One region of the Arthrobacter sp. MP_M4 genome, then DNA from elsewhere that is predicted to be linked to it. Evidence: predicted binding sites of a transcription regulator. Region 1 holds the regulator's gene; the other holds the start of a gene.
What was found. Region 1 encodes HspR, which represses chaperone genes until heat shock. Its sites were predicted from a motif close to AAGTTGAGTCNNNNNGACTCAACTT; they were not measured.
Positions count from the first base shown of each region.

Region 1 (9,200 bases):
CCCCCGCCGAAGTGGATGCCGCAGAGGCCTACTACAAGGAACTCGGCTGCCGCACCGAACGCCGCAAGGAGGGTTTCACCAAGGGCATCGGCGACTCTGTCCGGGTGGAGGATCCGCTGGGTTTCCCCTACGAATTTTTCTACGACGTGGAGCACGTCGAACGGCTCACCCAACGGTATGACCTCTACAGCGCCGGCGAACTGGTCCGGCTGGACCACTTCAACCAGGTCACCCCGGACGTGCCGCGCGGCCGCGCCTACCTGGAGGACCTCGGCTTCCGAGTCTCCGAGGACATCCAGGACTCCGACGGCGTCACCTACGCTGCCTGGATGCACCGCAAGCAGACCGTCCACGACACCGCCCTGACCGGCGGCAACGGCCCGCGCATGCACCACGTCGCCTTCGCAACGCACGAGAAGCACAACATCATCCAGATCTGCGACAAGATGGGCGCCCTGCGCATCAGCGACCGGATCGAACGCGGCCCCGGCCGGCACGGCGTGTCCAACGCCTTCTACCTCTACATCCTCGACCCGGACGGCCACCGCATCGAGATCTACACCCAGGACTACTACACCGGCGACCCGGACAACCCCACCATCACCTGGGACGTCCACGACAACCAGCGCCGCGACTGGTGGGGCAACGCTGTGGTGCCCAGCTGGTACACCGAGGCCTCCCTGGTCCTGGACCTGGACGGCAACCCGCAGCCGGTGATCGTCCGTGCGGAAAAGAGCGAGATGGCCGTAACGGTGGGCGCCGACGGCTTCTCCTACACCCGCAAGGACGAGGACGGCCATCGCGGGGAAAAGACCGGCTTCAAGCTCGGGGCGCAGCTGTAACCATGCTGGATACCAGGACAATTGAGGCGATCGCCGACGAGCTGCTGGAAGCCGGCCGCAGCCGCACCCCTATTCCCCGCCTGACCGCCCGCTACCCGGAGATGACGGTGGAGGACTCCTACGCCGTCCAGCAGCTGTGGCGCCGGCGCAACGAGGACGCCGGACGGACCCTGGTGGGCCGCAAGATCGGCCTGACCTCCCGGGCCATGCAGGCGGCCACCGGCATCACCGAACCGGATTACGGTGCCATCTTCGATGACATGGTGCTGGAAACGGGCTGCTCCGTGGAATGGGAAAAGTACACCCATCCCCGCGTGGAGGTGGAACTGGCGTTCGTGCTGAAGAAAGACCTCGCCGGGCCCGGCTGCACCATCTTCGATGTGCTGAACGCCACGGACTACGTCGTTCCGGCCTTGGAGATCCTGGATTCCCGGATCGAGATGGAAGGCCGGACCATCGTGGACACCATCTCGGACAATGCAGCCATGGGCGCGATGGTGATCGGCGGCAACCCCGTCCGTCCCGACGCCGTCGACCTGCGTTGGGTGTCAGCCATTCTGTACAAGAACCAGACGGTCGAGGAGACCGGGGTCGCGGCGGGGGTCCTGGACCATCCGGCGAATGGTGTGCACTGGCTGGCCAACAAGATCGCCCCCCATGGGGACAGTCTGAAGGCCGGAGACATCATCCTCGCCGGGTCCTTCACCCGCCCCCTCTGGGTCTACAAGGGCGACACCATCCATGCCGACTACGGACCGCTGGGAGTCGTCACATGCCGCTTCGACTAGACGCCACGTTCCGGGACGCCCTGCGCAACCAATCCGGCGCTGCCGGCCGCCCGCTGGCGGGCATGTGGGTGTGTTCCGGCAGCCCCCTGGTAGCCGAACTCTGCGCCGGCTCCGGCCTCGACTGGCTGCTGGTGGATGCCGAACACAGCCCCAACGGGCTGGAATCCATCCTGGCCCAACTGCAGGCCATCAACGGCTACCCGGTCCACACCCTGGTCCGCCCGCCCGTCAACGACACCGTGGTGATTAAGCAGTACCTCGATTTGGGCGTCCAGAACCTGCTGATCCCCATGGTGAATTCCGCCGCCGAGGCGGAGGCGGCCGTGGCAGCCACGCGGTACCCGCCCCACGGAGTGCGCGGTGTCGGGTCCGCACTGGCCCGGGCGGCCCGCTGGAACCGCGTTCCCGGCTATCTGGCCACGGCCAGTGAAACCATCAGCGTCACGGTGCAGATCGAATCGGGAACAGCCGTTGACTCGGTGGAGGACATCCTGCGGGTGGACGGCGTCGACGCGATCTTCCTGGGACCTTCCGACCTCGCCGCGTCCCTGGGTCTGCTGGGCCAGCAGGAACACCCCCGGGTGCGCGCCGCCGTCGAGCACTGCCTTGCTGCCGCCACGGCGGCCGGGAAACCGGCCGGGGTGAACGCGTTCGCCCCGGCCACTGCGCACGGCTACCTGGCCGCCGGCGCGTCGTTCGTGCTGGTCGGCGCGGACGTGGCGTTGCTGGCCCGCGGCTCGGAAGCTCTTGCCGCCGAATACATCCGGCCCGACGGCGGAGGCACGGCCAGCTACTGAGGAGCATGCACCGCCCTGAAACTCCTTGCGGGTTACCAGCAGCCTGCGCTACGGTCGGCGCATCGATTGCAGACTGCGTGCGGTTGAGGCCGGCCGTTCCGCGCGTCTCCTCCCGCGCCCGGCCACGAGCAAGGGAGCCCCATGTCACTCGTCCGCGTTCACAACTTCTCCGTCTCGGTCGACGGTTTCGGCACTGGTGAGGGACAGCAGCTGGACGCGCCCTTCGGGCACGCCGGGACTCGCCTGCTCGAATGGGCCCTGCCGACGCGCACCTTCGGGCAGTTAGGCTTCCATGGCGGGGAGGAGGGCTCCAACGGTATCGATGAAGTCTTTGCAAGCCGATGGGCCACCGGCATCGGCGTGGAGATCATGGGCCGCAACAAGTTCGGGCCTCAGCGCGGCCCATGGGCCGATGAGGAATGGCAGGGCTGGTGGGGCGACAACCCGCCCTTCCACACCCCCGTGGTCGTCCTGACCCACCACCCCCGCCCGGCGCTGACCATGAACGGCGGCACCACGTTCCACTTTGTGGACGCCGAACCCGCCGCGGCGCTTGAGCAGGCACGCGCCCTCGCCGGGGACCTCGACGTGCGAATCGGCGGCGGCGTCACCACTATCCGCCGGTTCCTCGAGGCCGACCTGATCGACGAGATGCACATTGTCCTTGTACCGCTCCTGCTCGGCCGGGGCGAACGGCTCTGGGACGGCCTCGAAGGACTCGAGCAACGCTTCGACATCGAGGCGGCGCCATCACCCAGCGGTGTCATCCACCTGACCTTCGCCCGGCGCGGCCCAACCGCCTAGGTCCTCAGGTGCGCGGCCGCCAGACGACCACGGCCTGGGAGCGGGCGCGGGGGCGCTTGCCGCGGACGAGGCTGACGACGTCTCCCGCCGTTCCGGCAGCGAAGATGCGGGAGTCCAGGGCGCGCGGGCGGCGTTCGATTTCCTCGCTCAGCTCGGCGACGCGCCGCTGAAGGGCCGCCACCTGGTTCTCCAACTGGAGGATCCGTTTGATGCCTTCAAGGGAGACGCCTTCCTGCGAGAGGCGCTGCACCTCGCGGAGCATATTGACGTCCCGCTGGGAATACCGGCGAGACTTGCCCGGGGCCCGGCTGGGCGAGACGATGCCCAGCCGGTCGTACTGCCGCAGCGTTTGGGGGTGCATGTCCGCCAGCTCCGCCGCGACGGAGATGACGAAGATCGGCTGCTCGTAGTCGATGGCCATGGCAGGCATCCGTCCCTAGAGCCGGGCCTTGGCTGCCAGCTCAGCGCGGACGTCCTCGCCGGTGGTCGCCGCGGCGAACGCCTTGACGGCCTCCTCGGCTTCCTTGTTCAGCTTCCGCGGGACGGCGACGTCGATGGTCACCAGGAGGTCCCCGGTGGCTTTGGCATGCTTCACGCCGCGGCCCTTGACCCGAAGGGTTCGGCCCGACGCCGTTCCGGCCGGAACGCGCACCCGGACTTTGTCACCGTCTATGGTCGGAACATCGATGTCCGAGCCCAGGGCTGCCTCCGGAAAGGTCACCGGAACGTGGATGCGCAGGTTGTCGCCGTCACGGACATAAAAGTCATGCGGCTTGACCGAGACGGTGACCATGAGGTCCCCGTACCCGGCCGGACCGTGCTGGCCCTTGCCGCGGACACGGACTTTCTGTCCGTCCTTGATGCCGGCCGGAACGCGGACGTCGATCACTTCGCCGTCCGGTTCACGCAGGCCGATGGTGGTGCCACGGATGGACCCGGCAAAGGAAATGGTGGTGGACGCGGTCCGGTCCGCACCTTTCTGGGGTGCGCGCTGGAAGGACTGGCCGCCGCCGAAGCCACCGCCGCCAAAGAGGTCGGCGAATTCGGGGGGAATACCGCCGGAGGTGTTGTATCCGCCGGGCTGGCGTCCCCCGCCGCCGCCGGTGAAGAGGCCGCCGAAGAGGTCCTCGAATCCGGCTCCGCCGGCAGTTCCACCGCCTCCGCCAGGGGCGAAGCGGGCGCCGCCGCCCATGGCCCGGATGGCGTCGTACTGCTGGCGCTCATCGGCATCGGACAGCACGGAGTAGGCCTCGGAGATGTCTTTGAACTTCTTCTCCGACGCGGCGTTCCCCGCGTTGGTGTCCGGATGGTGCTGCCGCGCGAGCTTCCGGTAAGCCTTCTTGATGTCGGCGTCGGAAGCGTCCTTGGCGATTCCAAGGATCTTGTAAAAGTCCTTGTCCACCCAGTCCTGGCTAGCCAATGGCGTTTCCTTTCAAATACAAAACAATTGAGGCGAGACTACCGGTGAGCGCCGACGCGGACGAAGGGGGTCCATTCACATGAGGCGAACAACGAGCCGGCGCGGAGGCCGGATAGGGGGCGGCGGTGTGCCTACCGCGCTGGGCCCACGGCTGCTCCCGACGCGAGCTTGCGAGCGTCGGGAGCAGCCGTGGACGGGCACCGCCCCCTATCCGGCGTCGCGCCGGAGGTAGCTACGCCGGGACAGCCACGATGACCTGGGCTGCCCGCAGAACCCGGTCCCCGCTCTTGTAGCCGGAACGCAGGACCTGGCTGACGGTGTCGATCTCGACGTCCGTGCCGGGCTGCTGGATGAGGGCCTCGTGGATTGTGGGGTCGAACTCCACGTTGGTCTCATCAATGCGCACCAGGCCGTACGTCTTCAGCGCGTTCTCCAGCTTGGCGGCGATCGCGGCGAACGGTCCGTCCGTGAGATCACCGTGCTGGCGGGCGGCGTCGACGTCGTCCAGTACCGGGAGCAGGGCGTTAAGGACGCCGATGACGGCCATTTCCCCTGCCACGGCACGGTCGCGTTCGACGCGCTTGCGGTAGTTGACGTACTCGGCCTGCAGGCGGCGCAGGTCATTCCTGAGCTCCTCCGCCTCCGCGCCGTCAGCGCCCTGGGCCACGGAATCCGCGGCCGGAACCTCCACGCTGTTGAGGATGTCCTCGGCCTGGGACAGCGCGTCCCCGGATTTAGACTCCCCCGCGGCGGGGTGCTCCTGGTCGGGGTGGCGGGCCTGGCCGGTCTCCGGGTCAACCTTGCGGTTGTCGTGGATGATCGGTTTCTGCGGCTCGTTCTCCCGCTGTTCAGCGTCGCGACGGCTCTCGGAAGAACCGTGCTCTTCTTCGTTACCGTGGTGCGGCATGATTACTTCTTCTCGTCTTCGTCAACGATCTCGGCGTCGACGATGTCCTCGTCAGCTCCCGCTGCGGACTCGCCGGCGGGGGCACCTGTGGAGCCGTCGGAGCCGGCGGCGCCGTCCGGGGAACCGGCCTGGGCGTAGATGGCCTCGCCGAGCTTGGTCTGGGAAGCCTGCAGCTTCTCAAACGCGGTCTTCACCGCGGCGTCGTCGGTGCCCTCAAGGGCTGCCTTCAGGGCGTCGACGTCGGCCTGGACCTCGGTCTTGACCTCGTCCGGCAGCTTGTCGGCGTTGTCGGCGATCAGCTTGTCCACGGAGTAGGCGAGCTGCTCGGCGGTGTTGCGGGTATCGGCTGCCTCGCGGCGGGCCTTGTCCTCCGCTGCGTGCTCCTCGGCATCCCTGACCATGCGGTCAATGTCTTCCTTGGAGAGGCTGGAACCGCCCGTGATGGTCATGGACTGTTCCTTGCCGGTGCCCTTGTCCTTGGCCGAAACGTGAACGATGCCGTTGGCATCGATGTCGAAGGTGACCTCGACCTGCGGGACGCCGCGCGGAGCCGGTGCGATCCCGGTCAGCTCGAACGTGCCCAGCGGCTTGTTGTCCCGGGTGAACTCGCGCTCACCCTGGAAGACCTGGATGGCCACGGACGGCTGGTTGTCATCAGCCGTGGTGAAGGTCTCGGAACGCTTGGTGGGGATGGCCGTGTTGCGCTCGATCAGGTGCGTCATGATGCCGCCCTTGGTCTCGATGCCGAGAGAAAGCGGAGTGACGTCGATCAGGAGAACGTCCTTACGCTCGCCCTTGAGGACACCAGCCTGGAGCGCGGCGCCGACAGCGACAACCTCATCGGGGTTGACGCCCTTGTTCGGTTCCTTGCCACCGGCGAGATCCTTGACCAGGTCGTAGACCGCGGGCATGCGGGTGGACCCGCCGACCAGAACGATGTGGTCGATCTGGGACAGCTGGATGCCGGCTTCCTTGATGACGTCGTGGAACGGCTTCTTGGTGCGCTCGAGCAGGTCCTTGGTGAGGTCCTGGAACTTGGCGCGGGTCAGCTGCTCGTCCAGGTGCACCGGACCGTCGGGGGTGACGGAGAGGTACTGGAGGGAGACGTTGGTGCTGGTGGAGGAGGACAGTTCCTTCTTGGCCTGCTCTGCTGCCTCACGGAGGCGCTGCAGGGCGATCTTGTCCTTGGACAGGTCGATGCCCTTGACCTTGAGCTGGTTCAGCAGGTAATCAACGACGCGCTGGTCCCAGTCGTCGCCGCCGAGGCGGTTGTCGCCTGCGGTGGAGCGGACCTGGATGGTGGAGAAGTTGTCTTCGTCCTTGCCGACCTCGAGGAGGGAGACGTCGAAGGTTCCGCCGCCGAGGTCGAAGACGAGGATGAGTTCGTCTTCCTTGCCCTTGTCCAGGCCGTAGGCCAGGGCGGCCGCGGTGGGCTCGTTGACGATGCGCAGGACCTTGAGGCCGGCGATTTCGCCGGCTTCCTTGGTGGCCTGGCGTTCGGCGTCGTTGAAGTACGCAGGAACGGTGATCACGGCGTCCGTAACCTTTTCACCCAGGTAGGACTCGGCGTCGTTCTTGAGCTTCATGAGAATACGGGCGGAGATTTCCTGCGCGGTGTACTTCTTGTCGTCAATGGCGACGCTCCAGTCGGTACCCATGTGGCGCTTGACGGAAGCGATGGTGCGGTCAATGTTGTTGACGGCCTGACGCTTGGCGATCTCGCCAACCAGAACTTCGCCGGACTTGGAGAATGCAACGACCGACGGCGTGGTGCGTCCACCCTCGGCGTTGGCAATGACGGTGGGCTCGCCACCTTCGAGAACGGAGACGACGGAGTTCGTTGTTCCGAGGTCAATACCTACTGCACGTGACATATGTTGCGTCCTTCTTTCCTTGGAAACTCGCCTGAGTGGCTGCGGACCGCAGGGGCCCGAGGGTTATTGAGCGATCTGCACTCAACTTTACTCGGACCCCGCGCTAAGTCAATTCAAAGTTGAGCGACCTACGCTCAACTTTGAATTGACGAGCCGATAGAACGATCCCTCAGGCGGCGGTCATCCCGGAATTCCGGGGTTAATTCTGGCCGCAACCGCACTGTTGCGCGGCATTTCGCTGTTGGCGAAGTCCGCCCGTCAACGGTCTCCGCGGTGAGCTTCGCGGTCTGACTCGTCCGCCGCCTCACGCCCCGCGGGTCCGCTGTCGGCAGCTCGGCCGGTCCGGGAGTCACCGGCTGCGCCGTAGTCCCCCTCGGGATAGTCGCCTTCTTCCGAACCGACGGCAGCGGCCGCGCTGTCGCCTGCCTTCCCGTAGTCGCCCTCGGGGTAGTCGCCCTCAGGCGCGCCGACGGCGGCCGGGCTGCTGACGCCCGCATCCCCGTAGTCACCGGTGGGGTACTCTCCTTCCTCGGCTCCGGCCGGGTTCTCCCCGGTGGCACCGGCCGCGCCGTAGTCGCCCGCGACGTACTGGCCCTCTGCTGCCTGCTCTTCTTCCGGTTCTGCTGCCGTGCGGTCAAACTCGGTGTTTTCAGACATGTTTGGATCCTTCCTGGAAGCCTCGGCGCGCCCAGGCAGGCGCAGTGGCAGTCTATCGAGCGCCGCGGGCAGACAACAGGGGCCGACGCCGAGGAGACCGCGCCAGGATCCCGAAGCACAGCGGGGCCGCCCCGGGCCCTGCCAAATGCTCCCGGCGAGGCGCAGAATGTCCTCGATGGTCCGGGTTCGGAATGATCGCGGGCAGTGGCGGCGCAGCCGTGTGATAACAACGAAAGTGAGACCGCCATGTCCCAGCCTGGATCCCCCGGGGCCCCTGCCTTGTTCATCGTCACCGGCGCCGGTCCCGTCGGCTGGACGGTGGCCGAACAGCTCGCTGCAGCGGGCCGCCGGGTCCGTGTGCTTACCCGGTCCGGCAGCGGGCCCGATGACCCGCTGATCGAAAAGAAAGCTGTGGATGTGTCCGACGCGGCGCAGCTCGCCGGGCTGTTCAGGGGCGCCCAAGCCGTCTTCCACTGCATCCACGGCTCGCAGTACCGCGCGAAAACGTGGGCGAAGGAACTTCCCGGTGCCGAGGTAACGGTACTTGCCGCGGCGGGCGAAGCCGGCGCCGTCGTCGTGTTTCCGGAAAGCTTGTACTCCTACAGCCAGCCACAACAACCGATGACCGAACAAGGCCCGCGGGAAGCTCGCGGCGGCAAGCGCGGAATCCGCACCGGACTGCTGAAAGCCCGCGCAGCGTCCACGACCGATTCTGCGACCGTCGTGGCGGGCGACTTCTTCGGTCCCAGGGTCCTCGGCGCGCATGCCGGCGAGCGCATGCTCAAGCCGGTGCTGGCGGGACAACCCCTGGTGGTGATTGGACGTGCCGATCAGCCGCATTCCTTTACGTACGTGCCGGACCTCGCGGCCGCCATGATCCGGGTTGCACAGGATTCCTCACTCTGGAACCGGGTGTGGCATGCTCCCACCGGACCGGGGCTGACCCAGAGCGAGATTGCGGGAGCATTCGCCAGGGCAGCCGGCGCCCGGACCCCGCGTGTCACTGCACTGCCCGGCTGGGCGCTCAACGCTCTGGGGTTGTTATCCGCGAACATGCGCGAACTCACCGAGACTCTCTACCAGTTTGATCGCCCGTTCGTTATGGATTCGG
Region 1 covers NZ_JAXCHX010000016.1:67,346-76,545, reverse strand. The annotation lists gene hpaD (3,4-dihydroxyphenylacetate 2,3-dioxygenase) at 1-842, shown strand, start outside; gene hpaH (2-oxo-hept-4-ene-1,7-dioate hydratase) at 845-1,630, shown strand; gene RCH15_RS12685 (HpcH/HpaI aldolase family protein) at 1,615-2,427, shown strand; gene RCH15_RS12680 (dihydrofolate reductase family protein) at 2,569-3,231, shown strand; gene RCH15_RS12675 (heat shock protein transcriptional repressor HspR) at 3,236-3,652, opposite strand; gene RCH15_RS12670 (DnaJ C-terminal domain-containing protein) at 3,668-4,651, opposite strand; gene RCH15_RS12665 (nucleotide exchange factor GrpE) at 4,884-5,558, opposite strand; gene dnaK (molecular chaperone DnaK) at 5,561-7,432, opposite strand; gene RCH15_RS12655 (hypothetical protein) at 7,691-8,089, opposite strand; gene RCH15_RS12650 (NAD-dependent epimerase/dehydratase family protein) at 8,336-9,200, shown strand, end outside.

Region 2 (9,200 bases), on a different contig from region 1:
AACCCGGCGTCGGTTGCCTCTTTCGCCGATCTCGCGAAGCCCGGGGCAAAGGTTGTCATCTGTGCAGCCCAGGTTCCCTGCGGCGCGGCCGCAGCTGCCGTCCAGAAGGAAACCGGCGTGACATTGACGCCGGTGAGTGAGGAATCGTCCGTCACCGACGTTTTGGGCAAAGTCATGTCGGGGGAGGCCGACGCCGGACTGGTCTACGTCACGGACGTCAAGACCGCCGGGGACAAGGTGCGGGAGATCCCGTTCGCCGAGTCGGCCAAGGCCGTGAACACCTACCCCATCGCGGCCATGCGGACCGGCAGGAACAAAGACCTGGCTGCGGCTTTCATTGCCACGGTCACCGGCCCCGAGGGCCAGAAGGTGCTCCGTGGCGCCGGCTTCGGAACCCCGTAGGGCCGCATGAAAGGGCGAAAGGACAGGGCTTACAGCGGAATTCCGCGCTGGGTCGTCGCCATGGCCGCCGTCGGGGCCATGCTGGTGCTGCTCCCGCTCGCGGCCATGGTGGCCAGGGTCAACTGGCCGGACTTCATCCCGCTGGTCACCTCCGAGTCGTCCCTCACCGCACTGGGGCTGAGCCTGCGCACAGCGGCCACGAGCACGGTCCTGTGCGTGCTGCTCGGAGTGCCGCTGGCGCTGGTCCTGGCCCGCGGTGACTTCCCGGGCCAGCGGCTGCTGCGCTCCTTCATTCTGTTGCCGCTGGTTCTGCCCCCGGTGGTGGGCGGCATCGCGCTGCTGTACGCCTTCGGCCGCCAGGGCCTCCTGGGCAGGAGCCTTGAAATCGCCGGCATCCAGATCGCGTTTTCCACGACGGCGGTCATCCTCGCCCAGACCTTCGTGGCCCTGCCGTTCCTGGTCGTCAGCCTCGAGGGCTCGCTCCGCTCGGCAGGTAGCCGGTATGAAGCCGTGGCCGCAACCCTCGGTGCGCGGCCTAGCACGGTGCTGCGCCGCGTGACCCTGCCGCTGGTCCTGCCGGGCCTCGCTTCCGGTGCTGTGCTGTCCTTCGCGAGGAGTCTGGGTGAGTTCGGCGCCACGCTGACTTTCGCGGGAAGTCTCCAGGGCGTCACCCGTACGCTTCCGCTGGAAATCTACCTGCAGCGCGAGACCGACGCCGACGCCGCCGTTGCGCTGTCGCTGCTGCTGGTCGTGGTGGCGGTCGTCGTCGTCGGGCTCTCCTACCGGGGTTCCGGGCCTTCCGTGTCGGGCAATATCGCCGGCCCGGGCGCGGGCACGCCGGGGCGGGTGGCGTCTTGACGTTCACGTTCGACGCCGCCCTTGCTGCCCGCCGCTTTGAGGTCTCGCTGAGTCTGGCGCCGGGCGAGACGGTCGCCGTACTCGGCCCGAACGGGGCGGGAAAGTCGACGCTGCTCGGTGTGATCGCGGGGCTGCTCCGCCCGGACGCCGGCCGGGCCGAGGTGAATGGCCGGGTGCTGTTCGACCTTGGCGGGGGCGCGCAGACCTGGACTCCGCCGCACCGCCGCGGGACCGCCCTGCTGTCGCAGGATCCGCTGCTGTTTCCGCACCTGAGTGCGCTGGAGAATGTGGCGTTCGGGCCACGCAGCGCCGGGGTGCCCAGGCGGGAGGCCCGGGAAACCGCCCGGCGCTTGCTGGCCGAGGTCGACGCCGCCGACCTCGCGGACCGGCGGCCGGGGGACATGTCCGGCGGTCAGGCCCAACGCGTGGCTGCGGCCCGTGCCCTGGCCGTGGATCCGGACGTACTGCTGCTGGACGAGCCCTTGTCCGCCCTGGACATCCACGCGGCCCCGCTGCTGCGGCGGCTGCTCAAACGGGTGCTCGCCGGGCGCCGCGCCATCATCGTCACCCATGACGTGCTGGATGCCTATATGCTCGCGGACCGGATCATTGTGATGGAGGAGGGCCGGATTACCGAGGACGGCCCCACCCGTGACGTCCTCCGGCGGCCGCGCAGCCGCTTCGCCGCGGGCCTGGCGGGGCTGAACCTCGTCGCTGGGACGGTGACACCCGCCGGAATCCGGTCGGCTGGGGGCCTGGACTTCGCCGGCCAGCACGACGCGCCGCTGACCGCCGGACAACCCGGCGTGGCAGCCTTCCCGCCGTCGGCCGTGTCCGTGTTCCTGACCGAGGCGCACGGCAGCCCGCGGAACTCCTTCCGCGTCACGGTCACGGACCTGGAACCGCACGGCGACCAAATCCGGGTCCGCGCCGGCGAGCTGTCCGCGGACGTTACCCCGGCCGCCTCAGCGGATCTGGGTCTGGCGCCGGGGCTGGTGGTCTACTTTGTGGTCAAAGCGGCGGCCGTGGCCATCTATCCGGCCTGACGGCGTCAGGGCCGGGCGGCACCTGGCCGGCCACCGGCGTGACGGCGTCAGGAAGGGAATGCCCGTTACCAGGACACGTGCGCGGCGCCCACTGGCGTGCTCGCCGTAAGCCCGGGCCTCGCCGCGTCGCCGGCCCGGCCCGGGCAAGTTACCCACGGTCCTTGCGGACGGGGTGCTGGCTGACGATTGAGACGCGGTTGAAGGCGTTCATAGTGATCACCAGCCAGCTGATGGCGGAGAACTCCACCTCGCTGAGGTGTTTCCGGGCCGCGGCACCCTCGTGTTCACGGGCGCCGGCGTCGGAGATGTTGGTGATGGCCTCGGCCAGGGTCAGGGCGGCGCGTTCCTTCTCGGTGAAGAGGGCAGTGTCGCGCCAGGCCGGGAGGACGGCGAGGCGCTGGGCTGATTCACCGTTCTTGACGGCGTCGCCCACGTGCAGGTCCAGGCAATATGCGCAGCCATTGATCTGTGAGATGCGGACATTGAGCAGTTCAATCAGCGTCCGGTCCAGGCCGGCCTCGTCTGCGGCCTCTTTCGCTTTCAGCCCCAACCCGTTGAGGGCCCGCCATGCGGCGGGATGCTCCTTGTCCAGGAACACGGACCGGGTGGTGTGCTGCGCTGGTGCTGTTTCATCCATGCGAGAAGACTACCCATGCGAAACACCGAGAAAAGTACGTGACAGAGTTGTCATACCTGTGACAGAATGACGTTACAGTGAAAATCACGCAGGAGCGCCTCCTCGGTCGCTCCGCAGGCCAGCTCCGCCGACATCGGACCAGGCCCATCATTCGACGGTCGGCTCCTTGGGGGAGCCGACCGTCGAAGAGGTTTAAGGGCCCTGCACCTCACGGGCATGCCCATTCCGGGCGCAGGCGGATGGACATATGCGGATTATGCCCAGTGGCCTGCGCGGGCAACGGGCATGTCCATCAGGGCGTGTCCGCGCCGGCTCGCCGGAACGCGGCTGCGGGGCCTCCGGCCCTAGACACCCGTTTCGCCGTGGGCAAACATGGAACCAAAGGAACCGAACGCAGAGTTGAGCGGAGTAGACTCAACTCTAGTATCCGCATGTTCCCGGAAGGAGCTCTCTTTGGACGCGAAATTCACCACCAAGAGCCAGGAGGCTCTTGCGGCAGCCGCCATGAATGCCTCGACGGCCGGCAACCCCCAGCTCGAACCCGCCCATTTGCTCAAGGCGCTGATGGACCAGCGCGAGGGCGTCGCCGTCGCACTCCTCCGTGCCACCGGCGCGGACCCGGATTCCGTCAGCGTCCAGGCCAGCACCGCCATCAAGGCCCTGCCGTCAACCTCCGGTAGCTCTGTACAGCAGCCGCAGCTGTCCCGCACAGCCCTGCAGGCGATCAAGAATGCCCAGAACGAGGCCGACCGGCTCGGCGACTCGTTCGTCTCCACCGAACACCTCCTCCTGGGTCTCGCGTCCGGAAGCGACGCCGTGGGCAAGCTGATGCGCGACGCCGGCGCCTCCCACGAGGCCATGCTCGCGGCCCTGCCCGGCGTCCGCGGAGACCGCAAGGTGGACAACGCCGATCCTGAAAACAGTTTCCAGGCGCTCGAGAAGTACGGTACCGACCTCACCGCGATCGCCCGTTCCGGCAAACTGGACCCGGTGATCGGCCGCGACGCCGAGATCCGCCGGATCATCCAGGTGCTGAGCCGCCGGACCAAGAACAACCCCGTGATCATCGGTGAACCGGGCGTCGGCAAGACCGCCGTCGTCGAAGGCCTCGCCCAGCGCATCGTCGCCGGCGACGTCCCCGAAAGCCTGCGCGGCAAGACGCTGATTGCCCTGGACCTTGCGTCCATGGTGGCCGGCGCCAAGTACCGCGGTGAATTCGAGGAACGACTCAAGGCCGTCCTGGAGGAAATCAAAGGCTCCGACGGCCAGATCGTCACGTTCATTGACGAGATCCACACCGTAGTGGGTGCCGGCGCGTCCGGGGACAGCTCCATGGACGCCGGCAACATGCTCAAGCCCATGCTGGCCCGCGGCGAGCTTCGGCTGATCGGCGCCACCACCCTGGACGAGTACCGCGAAAACATCGAGAAGGACCCGGCCCTGGAACGCCGGTTCCAGCAGGTCTTCGTCGGCGAACCCAGCGTCGAGGACACCATCGGCATTCTGCGCGGGCTCAAGGAACGCTACGAGGCGCACCACAAGGTAGCCATTGCCGACTCCGCCCTGGTGGCCGCGGCCACCCTCTCCAACCGATACATCTCCGGCCGGCAGCTGCCGGACAAGGCGATCGACCTCGTGGACGAGGCCGCCTCCCGGCTGCGCATGGAGATCGATTCCGCGCCGGAGGAAATCGACCAGCTGCGCCGCTCGGTGGACCGTCTGACCATGGAAGAACTCGCTCTGGCCAATGAGATGGATCCGGCATCGGTGGAACGGCTCGCCGCCATCCGGTCCGATATGGCCGATAAGAAGGAAGAGCTGGCCGGTCTCAACGCCCGCTGGGAGGCCGAGAAGGCAGGACTGAACCGGGTCGGCGACCTCAAGGCGAGGATTGACGAACTGCGCTCCGCCGCCGAAAAATTCCAGCGCGAGGGCGACCTCGAGGCTGCCTCCCGGATTCTGTACGGCGAACTTCCCGCCCTGGAACGGGAACTCAACGAAGCCGCGGAGGCCGAGTCGGCCCGGGTTGCCGGCGGCGGCGCCAAACAGGACCTCATGGTGGCCGAGGAAGTCACCGCAGACGACATCGCCGAGGTGATTTCGGCCTGGACCGGCATCCCGGCCGGGCGGATGTTGCAGGGGGAGAGCCAAAAGCTCCTGGACATGGAACACGTGCTGGGCGAGCGGCTCATCGGCCAGTCCAAGGCCGTTACCGCCGTCTCCGATGCAGTCCGCCGTGCCCGCGCCGGGATCAGCGACCCCAACCGGCCCACCGGGTCCTTCCTGTTCCTGGGCCCCACCGGCGTCGGCAAGACCGAACTGGCGAAGGCGCTGGCCGACTTCCTCTTCGACGATGAACGCGCCATGGTGCGCATCGACATGTCCGAGTACTCGGAGAAGCACTCCGTCGCCCGCCTCGTCGGGGCGCCCCCCGGCTACGTGGGCTACGAGGAGGGCGGCCAGCTGACCGAGGCGGTCCGCCGCCGCCCGTACTCCGTGCTCCTGCTCGACGAGGTGGAGAAAGCCCACCCCGAGGTGTTCGACATCCTGCTGCAGGTGCTCGACGACGGCCGCCTCACCGACGGCCAGGGCCGCACCGTGGACTTCCGCAACGTGATCCTGGTGCTGACCTCGAACCTGGGCAGCCAGTTCCTCGTGGACCCGTCCCTGGATGCGAACGCCAAGCGGGACGCCGTCATGGCCACCGTGCACGCCTCCTTCAAGCCCGAGTTCCTGAACCGGCTCGATGAAGTGGTGCTGTTCGACCCGCTGACCGTGGAGGAACTGTCCCGGATCGTGGAGCTGCAGGTCAAGGAACTTGGTGAACGCCTCAAGGGCCGCCGCCTCAACCTCGAAGTGACCGAAGGGGCCCGCGCGTGGCTCGCAGTGACCGGCTTCGACCCCGCCTACGGTGCGCGGCCGCTGCGCCGCCTGGTGCAGCGGGAAATCGGTGACCGGCTGGCCAAGGCCATCCTGGCCGGGACGATCACCGACGGCGACACCGTTCTCGTGGACACCGCCCCGGACCTCATCGAACTCACCATGGGCGGGACGAACGCCACCGGCCGGCCCGACGGCGGCGCCTCCACCGGCAGCGGACTCTCCGTCCGCCGCAAGGAATAACGCCCCCGGGCGCCAGGCCAATACCAAGACAACTGCCAGCCGGGCAACGCTCCGGCTGGCAGTTCCGTCGGCAAATCCCTAGGGGATCAGAGATTCCACGATGACGTTTCCGGTGTCGGCGGTGACATGGCAATCCACGCGGCGGTCACCCTTGTCCCAACTTGTGGAGCTCGGGTAGGCCAGTTTGTAGCTCAGCACGTAGTCGGCCTGCTTCTCCGTCAGCGGCGCTGCCTTGCACGCATCCAGGGCCTTCTGCTTGAGCGGGTCCCGGCCGGGATAGGAGTCGCCGTCGCCGTAGTGCTCGGCCGCGACCAGCTGGGCCGAATGGCCAGCGGAGCAGTCGACCACCGTGGACGTGGGCGCTTCGGCGTCGAAATCCTTGAAGCAGTCGCCGAGCCGGAAGTCGAGGGGGCCCACACTTTCCAGCGGAAGCGGTCCCCGGCTCGCAGGCTCGGACGACGCCGGAGCGGTGGCGGATGTGTCAGCGGCGGGCGGCTGGGTGCCGCCATTCATGGAGACCAGCCACCAGATCAGCAGACCGGCCACGACGACTGCGGCGGCCACGGCGGCGGCGATCTTCACGGACGTCTGACGACGGACCCGGCCGCCCGGGTCCATCGCCGTGGATGGAGCAGCGTCCGGGACCGCCGGCATTGGCGGCGTCGACGGGTGCGGCGGCGTCGCTGGTTGCGGGGGAACCAAGGGGGCGCCGGCCGGAACGGCGGGGGCGGACCGGTCGCCGCTTGCTGCTGCAGGGTGAATCCCAGGCGTCCCGGCGTCGCCGGGGCTGTCGTTCTCTTCGGTCACTGGGACTTCTCCACTTCCGTGCTTCTGAGCCGGGGCTGGACGCCCGGGCGGGGGTCCGTTTCCGGCAACCCACTACGGAACTCTATCCAAGATGCCGGGCGGCCTGCTTGCCGGCGGGGGCCCGTTCGGGGCGGGGGCGCAGGCTACATCGTCCACGGCCGCCGCCGCGGGGAGCAGTTCCCCCTGAAAGCATGTAATCTAGGTGTACGACAAACTGACCAAACATTCCGGGGCCTCACTAACGCCAATGGTGACCACCTCCGGTCCGAGTACAAAAAGGGGGTCACGCCATGGGGCGCGGCCGTCAAAAGGCAAAAGCTACCAAGCAGGCTCGGGACATCAAGTACTACTCCCCGAACACTGACTACACAGCCCTCCAGCGCGAGTTGAAGAGTTCTGAGGTTCGTGCGCCGAGTCGTTTCTCGAGTGAGCCTGTAGAGCCGGATTATTCGGCCTATGTTGATAAGTACGCGGACGATGTGGAAGAGGACGACGACGAGGTTCATACCCGTCGGATAAGTTAGTCGATACTTCTTCCCGGCATGCCCTTCCGCTAGCGGAATGCCGGCCACATGATTTCAGGCCCGCCGGCCGCCCCTTCGCGGGGGAGGACGGCGGGTTTTCTGCTGCCCCGCTTTCCGGCCGGCCAGGTGCCGCGGTTGTTCCCAGCCCGCCTGCAGGGCTAGGTTGAAGCTGCCGGTTTCCCCGGCTCCGCATCAGGAACGTTCCGGAAGGACTGCCATGACCATTCGCACGGGATTCACCGAAGGCGAGGTCTGCTGGACGGATCTTCAGACCAGAGACGTCGCGGCGGCCAAGGAGTTCTACTCCGCAGTCTTTGGCTGGCGTTTCAAGGACCTGCCCACCCCGGACGGGCGGAGCTACGCGCAGGCGTACCTGGGTGGGGACCTGGTCACGGTGATTGCGCCGCAGAATCCGCAGCAACAGTCCGCCGGGGCGCCCGGGCAGTGGAACGTGTATCTTGCCTCCGCCGACGCCCGGGACCTCGCGGCCGCCGTTGTGGATGCCGGCGGAGCACTCGAGTTCGGCCCCGAGCCGGTGGGCGATTCCGGCGTCATGATCTTCTTCGCCCCGCCCGGAGGCGGCAGCACCGGTGCCTGGCAGGCCGGAAGCCATTTCGGCACGGCCCGCAGCGGCGAGCCCGGTTCGCTGGCGTGGGCCGAACTGCTGACGCCCGAGCCGCAGCCCGCCGTCGCCTTCTTCCAGGAGGTCTTCGGGCACGAGGTCACCGAATACCCGCAGGACGACGGCGGCCGGTACTCCACGCTCATGGTGGACGGAGCGGAGGTGGCCGGGGTCGCCGCGGTTCCGGCGGAGGCGCAGGGCGCCCTCAGCCCGGGGTGGCAGGTCTACTTCGGGGCAGCCAGCGTCGGGGACGCGGTCGCAGCGGCCGTGGCCGCCGGGGGCGTGGTCCTGATCGAACCGGACGAGGTGGACGAAGCCGGCGCCATCGCCACCCTGGCGGATCCCCAGGGCGGCGTGTTCAGCGTCCTGGAGGTGTAGCGTTCCGCAGCCTTAACCAGATCGAGGGCTCCGCGAGTGCCGATTTGACGCTGCGAAACGGACGCGGTCCCACGCCGCAGGTTTCCCTGGCCGAGCCTGCGAGGCGAGGAACCGATGGGGAGCCCTCGACGAGGCTGTGCCGGGAAGTCAGGCGTAGGCGTTGACCAGTCGGACGGCGCCGCCATCCACGCCCTTGGCGCCCTGCACGTAGTCCGGGCCGGACTTGAGGACTGCATCGGAGTTGTCCTCCACGGTACCCATGACCCAGGCCGGCAACCCGCGTTCGGTGAGGCGGTTCACCGCGGCATCGGCGGCTTCGGGGGACACAATCGCCACCATGCCGACGCCCAGGTTCAGCGTGCGCTCCAGGTCAACCAGCGGAACGTTGCCCAGCTCGGCGACGAGCCGGAAGATGGCCGGCAGTTCCCAGGTGGCGCGGTCCACGGTGGCCAGCAGGCCCTGCGGGAGGACGCGGGCCAGGTTGGCAGCGAGGCCGCCGCCTGTGACGTGGCTGAAGCCGTGCACGGCCTGGCCGGCTGCGGAGCCGTTAACCGGGAAGGTACGGGCCAGGTCCAGGCAGTCGGCGGCGTAGACCCGGGTCGGTTCCAGGAGTTCCTCACCGAGCGTGCGGCTGAATTCGGAGACGTGCCGGTCCAGTGCCCAGCCGGCGTGGTTGATGACGCGGCGGACCAGGGAGTAGCCGTTGGAGTGCAGCCCGGAGGAGGCCATGCCGATCACCACGTCACCGGCGCGGACGCGGTCCGGGCCGAGGAGCTGGTCGGCTTCGACAACACCGGTGGCGG
Region 2 covers NZ_JAXCHX010000008.1:30,581-39,780, forward strand. The annotation lists gene modA (molybdate ABC transporter substrate-binding protein) at 1-402, shown strand, start outside; gene RCH15_RS08460 (ABC transporter permease) at 409-1,260, shown strand; gene RCH15_RS08465 (sulfate/molybdate ABC transporter ATP-binding protein) at 1,257-2,306, shown strand; gene RCH15_RS08470 (carboxymuconolactone decarboxylase family protein) at 2,455-2,943, opposite strand; gene clpB (ATP-dependent chaperone ClpB) at 3,397-6,066, shown strand; gene RCH15_RS08480 (septum formation family protein) at 6,145-6,873, opposite strand; gene RCH15_RS08485 (DUF3073 domain-containing protein) at 7,164-7,397, shown strand; gene RCH15_RS08490 (VOC family protein) at 7,615-8,397, shown strand; gene purM (phosphoribosylformylglycinamidine cyclo-ligase) at 8,545-9,200, opposite strand, start outside.
Region 2: a site for HspR is predicted at 3,340-3,364, ahead of clpB (ATP-dependent chaperone ClpB). Genes of this name have one in related genera too.